Labilibaculum antarcticum: one gene and its partner. The protein of the gene in region 2 interacts with the protein of the main gene of each other region in a pairwise test. Links are inferred from orthologs where the notes say so. Each region holds a gene or a part of one and is shown on either strand. Other genes may lie near its edges.

The links. Proteins that work in one complex are often made in the same cells at the same time.
Region 1: the proteins of def (region 2) and ALGA_RS07280 interact in binary tests that used the Escherichia coli proteins (3 or more experiments, as listed by UniProt). The link is inferred for Labilibaculum antarcticum from one-to-one orthologs.

Annotation. Positions count from the first base shown.
Region 1 is NZ_AP018042.1:1,863,695-1,866,542, reverse strand. Bases 1-2,769 are described here. They hold ALGA_RS07280 (aspartate-semialdehyde dehydrogenase), read right to left. Parts: upstream 1,996-2,769; coding sequence 1,006-1,995; downstream 1-1,005. Other genes in these bases: ALGA_RS07275 (lamin tail domain-containing protein), read left to right, coding at 2,090-2,769; hflX (GTPase HflX), read left to right, coding at 1-882. In the rest of the region: more of ALGA_RS07275, read left to right, coding at 2,770-2,848.
Region 2 is NZ_AP018042.1:3,292,536-3,295,580, forward strand. The notes cover bases 28-2,993. They hold def (peptide deformylase), read left to right. Parts: upstream 28-1,216; coding sequence 1,217-1,771; downstream 1,772-2,993. Other genes in these bases: ALGA_RS12975 (hypothetical protein), read left to right, coding at 28-551; ruvX (Holliday junction resolvase RuvX), read left to right, coding at 758-1,180; ALGA_RS12990 (DUF6588 family protein), read left to right, coding at 1,945-2,970. Also shown: more of ALGA_RS12975, read left to right, coding at 1-27. UniProt on the Escherichia coli protein: Removes the formyl group from the N-terminal Met of newly synthesized proteins. Requires at least a dipeptide for an efficient rate of reaction. N-terminal L-methionine is a prerequisite for activity but the enzyme has broad specificity at other positions.

The DNA of each region.
Region 1 (2,848 bases), 1.4 Mb from region 2 along the record:
ATTCTCGATATATTTGCCAGTCGTGCTCAAACAGCAAATGCTAAGACTCAAGTGGAGTTGGCTCAGTATCAATATTTACTTCCACGATTAACAAGAATGTGGACTCACCTTGAGCGTCAGCGTGGGGGAATAGGTATGCGTGGTCCTGGAGAAACACAGATTGAGACTGACCGAAGAATAATTCTTGATAAAATATCCAAGCTTAAGGAAGATTTAATAAAAATTGATAAGCAAAAAGCAACTCAGCGTAAAAATCGCGGGAAAATGGTTCGTGTTGCTTTGGTTGGTTACACCAACGTGGGCAAGTCGACTTTAATGAACATGATTAGTAAATCTGAAGTGTTTGCTGAGAATAAGCTTTTTGCAACATTAGATACTACTGTTCGTAAAGTAGTTATTCAGAATGTGCCATTTTTATTGGCCGATACTGTTGGATTCATAAGAAAATTGCCTCATAATTTGGTCGAATCATTTAAATCAACCTTGGATGAGGTTCGTGAAGCAGATGTAATTTTACATGTCGTTGATATTTCTCACCCTAATTTCGAAGATCAAATTAAGGTTGTTAATGAAACAATGCTCGAAATAGATAAGCGTGAAAAACCAACATTCTTAGTTTTTAATAAAATTGATGCTTTCACTTACGTGAAAAAAGATGAGGACGATCTTTTACCGAAAACCAAAGAGAATTATAGTTTAGAGGAATTAAAGCAGATGTGGATTGCAAAAGGAGATACTCCTTGTTTGTTCATTTCGGCAATTCATAAGCAAAATATTGAGGAATTTCGCGAGGTAGTTTATGATGTAGTAAAGGAAATTCATTCAGCTCGATTTCCGTATAATAGTTTTTTATATCAGGATTATTCTAATTTGATGGATTAATCCTTAGGGAATATAACTAGTTTTTAGTTAGTGTACGAATGGGTTTCGTACGTGTGAAGTTAGTGCTATTCGCAAATAATACAAAGGCCAATGAAATTGTTTTCATTGGCCTTATTTATAGTGTTATACAAGATTGTTTTTCCCAAGGAACTCTGCGATTTGAACCGCATTTGTAGCTGCTCCTTTTCTAAGATTGTCTGAGACAATCCAGAGGTTTAAAGTGTTTGGATTTGAGAAATCTCTACGAATTCTGCCAACAAAAACTTCATCTTTTCCATGTGCGTATTTTGCCATTGGATATTCGTTATTGTCCAAATTATCTTGAACAATTACGCCATCGGTTTCCGAAAGAATTTTTCGGACTTCATCCAAATCAAAATCATTTGCAAATTCGATATTTACCGATTCAGAATGTCCGCCAACTACAGGTACTCGTACCGCAGTAGCAGTTACTCTGATGCTATCATCTTTTAAGATTTTCTTGGTTTCATTAGCCAGTTTCATCTCTTCTTTGGTGTAGCCATTTTCAGTGAATACATCACAATGAGGAATACAATTCTTGTCGATTTCGTATGGATATGCCATTTCGCCTTGAATACCATTTCTCTCATTTTCAAACTGCGTAACGGCTTTAACACCAGTTCCGGTAATTGATTGATAAGTTGAGATAACTAAGCGTTCCATTTTGTATCGCTTATGCAAAGGTGCAAGAGCAACAACCAACTGTATGGTTGAGCAATTTGGATTTGCAATAATTTTGTCTTCTGTGGTTAAATCGACAGCATTGATTTCCGGAACAACTAATTTTTTATTCTTATCCATTCGCCATGCCGACGAGTTATCAACAACAGTCGTACCTACTTTTGCGAATTCAGGAGCCCATTTTAAAGAGGTGTCCCCACCAGCTGAAAAGATTGCAATTTGTGGTTTTAATTCAATTGCACTTGCCATACTGATTACTTTGTATTTTTTTCCATTAAATACAACTTCCTTTCCTACAGATTTTTCACTGGCTACAGGATATAATTCACTAATCTGAAAATTTCTTTCTTCCAGAACTTCCAGTATTTTCTGACCAACCAGACCTGTGGCGCCAACAACTGCAATTCTCATAACATAATTCGATTTAAATAATTGATTATAAATTTGATTATAGTTAAATTAGCTTCTAATTCAAAAAGCAACTCAAATTTAAAAGGAATTTTCCATGAAAAAAACTCTTTGCCTTAAATTGTTTTCATTGCTGTTTCTATTGAACAGTAATTGTTTGTACGCTGATGATATCTGGGAAATAAATTTTGCCAATGATATTGGAAAAGGTTATTGGAGTAGTTCTTCAGATATAGTAGGAATTACTGATTGGTCTTTGGATGTTTCTAACTGCACTCTCTCTGATGACGACGATTACGTGATGGTTGTAGGAACGGGTGGTGGGAGGTTTGAAGCCAAGGATTGTGATGGAGAAGCGGTTTGGAGGAGTAAGTTGGTTGACATTTCTGGCTACACAGAGATTTCAATTTCTATGTTATTAGCAGAAACGGGAAGTTCTACAAATTCAAGTAAATATGCAAAAGCATACTATGTAATTGATGGCTCAGAGGAGATTATTTTTGAATTGAATGGTCAGAATATTGGTAATTGGGGGAGTGTAAATGCAACTCAATCTGGTTTAAACGGATCCAGTTTGGAAATAATTGTCCGGTTGAATAATCCAAATGCAGGCGATTTGGTCTATTTTGATAATGTTGTAGTAAACGGAACTGCAATTGTACCAGAAAGTGATAATCTAACTCAAATTCTGGCTTCTGATAATTTCGTTGAATCGGTTCAGTTCAACACAAATAATAATACTTATAAAGAACTGGCTTTGCCGTGTTTCCGATTTATTATTGATGAAACAGTGGAAGCAACAGATGGCTTACCAACTAAACTTGCGAAAATGACTTTCTATAATTCTATTCCTGAC
Region 2 (3,045 bases):
GCTTTGAGGCTAAAAGACTGCCGAAAATAGCTAAGGATACTCTTCCCATAAAGAATGAGGGAATGTTTTATGAAGTTCGCATGGGGGCGCTAATTGGGAATAAGGATAATAAAAACAATGCGCCTTTTAGTATGTTGCTATCGGGAAGTTATTTGTTTGAGAATGGAGTGTCGTTTGGTATTGGCGGCGGCTATGAGGCTTATGATGTGGCACAAATGCCTTTGTTCGGAGAGATTAAATATTATACTACAATGAAAGGAATTAAATCCTTTTTGTTTTGTCAGTCAGGATACTCATTCGCACTTGAAGATAAGGATGATCAAAACTATTATTTAAATGGGGCTAATGATATTGATTCAAAAGGGGGTTGGTTAATTAATCCTGGAGTAGGTTTTGTATTTGGAAATAGTGCGAATACTAATTTTACTTTAAATATTGGCTACCGATTTCAAAAGATGGAGCAAAAATGGCACAACACATATACCGATGATACGGAATATTTAAGACATGAAATTAATCGTCTGTCAATTCATCTGGGGCTGATTTTCTAATAAAAGCAGTCTGTTTTTTAATTGTTTCGGAGATTATTCTTACTCTCAGAAAAAAATCAGGATTAGTCCTGATTTTTTTATTTGGTTCTGTTTAGGGTAAAATCTTTCTCTATATAAGCTTCTCTTGTCCTCATTTTTGTAGAAATTGATAAAATTTAATCAGTTTCTTATATCTTTGCAATTCAAAATTAGTTTAAATAAGAAATTTGGCACGAATTATAGCGATCGATTACGGAAGAAAGCGAGTAGGACTTGCTGTCACCGACCCATTACAAATAATTGCCAATGGTTTAGATACTGTTGCGGCAAAAGATGTTTTAACCTATTTGGAAAAATATTTTGAAACGGAAAAGGTTGAATGCATTGTTGTTGGGTATCCAAAGCAAATGAATAATGAGGATAGTGAATCGGTAAAATATCTAAAGCCTTTTTTAGGGAAATTGAAAAAAAAGTTTTCCGATATGCCAATCGAAATGGTAGATGAAAGGTTTACTTCGAAAATTGCTTTTCAAACCATGATCGATGGTGGATTGGGTAAGAAAGCAAGAAGAGATAAAGCAATGATCGATAAAGTGAGTGCTACTATTATATTACAATCGTATATGGAAACCAAAAGAAATCTATTTTAGGATTTGTTTGGATTTAGATAATTAGAGAGATAAATAATGATTTTACCCATTACCATTTACGGTCATCCGGTTTTAAGGAAGGTCGCTAAAGAGATTGATAAGGATTATCCTGAATTGCAGAAATTTATGGATGACATGTGGCAAACCATGTATTTTGCCGATGGAGTTGGATTAGCTGCTCCGCAAGTAGGGCGATCAATAAGAATGTTTGTGCTCGACTGCTCTTCTTTTGCCGAAGATGAACCGGAATTGGAAGACTTCAAGAAAATGTTTATTAATGCGAAAATTACAGAACGCACTGGTGATGAATGGGCCATGTCTGAAGGATGTTTGAGTATTCCTGGTATAAACGAGGATGTTACTCGTTCGGAAAGCATTAAAATAGAGTATTACGACGAGAATTGGGAGTTTCATCAGGAAGAGTATTCAGGTTTTGCAGCCCGGGTTATTCAACATGAATACGATCACTTAGACGGAATCTTGTTTACCGATCATTGTGCCCCTCTAAAAAAGAGATTGCTAAAAGGAAAGTTAACAGGTATCTCGAAAGGGCTTTTTAAAGCCAAATATCGATTTACTCTCGCAAAATAATTTCATAACCTTACCCTTTCGGTAGGGTTTTTTTATTGGAAATCGGTTTGTATATATGTATGGGGAAATCCTGAAAGGCGGAGTTGCGTTACTGAATGTTTATAATTTAGTAAACAAATTTATAAAACCTTCGTACTAGCACGTGTTGACTGATAAACTAACTTAAAGTTCTTATGATGAAAAAATTATTACTACTACTTATTTTTCTTGTTCCATTTTTAGGCAAATCGCAGGATATCGAGCAATTCCTATTGGCAGGAACAGAAGATGCATCTAAATTGACTGAAAATTACGTGAGACCTGTTGCAAAAGGCTTTATGTACGGATTAAATAACGGTTGGTATTCAACTGCTCGAACACATAAGAAGTTAGGTTTTGACATTACTTTTGTTGCCAATCTAGCTAAAGTTCCAGGGAAAGATGAGATGTTTAAGTTTGTGGAAAGTGATTATTCCAACATTACTTTAGCAAATGGATCCAGTGATATTCAAACTTTAATGGGCGGTAATAATAACGCGACCTTACAAGCAAGCATAGATGCGGGCGGAGGAACATATAATCTTGCAAATTTCAGTATTCCGGATGGTATTGGCAGTGATTTGCCTATGAATGCAGTTCCAACAGCAACATTGCAAGTAGGCGTTGGAATTCCTGTAATTGATGCTGATTTGAAATTGAGATACCTTCCTAAAGTCGGATCATCTGATTTAGAAGTTGGAATGTTTGGTATTGGAATTCAGAAAAGCTTAACGAAAATATTGAAAATTGATAAAACTCCGGTTGATGTTTCTGCATTAATCGCTTATACAAAATTGACCTCAGAGTATGATATTCAAGGGGATTCAGGTTTTGACGGAAGCGGTCAGTTGATGGAATTTACAACGAATGCCTATACAATTCAGGCAATTGCTTCGGTTAATTTAAAACTGATTGAATTCTATGGTGCTGTTGGTTACAATACAGCAAAAATGGATGTAGACATTAAGGGAACATACGAATTGGAATATACTGATGTTAATTCAGGTACAACTGTTGCTTCAGAAACCTTGGTTGATCCTGTATCGGTTGATTTTAAGGCAAGTGGTGTAAGGGCTACCATAGGTACTCGTTTAAATATGGCGTTTTTCAAAATATTTGCCGATTATACAATTCAGGAGTACAATACAATAACTGCGGGAATCGCATTTAGTTTTAGATAATTTTTTGAATGCATGACAGCATTCTGTGCATTAGATAGATAAGCCCTTGTTCCTAGAACAGGGGCTTTTGCTTTT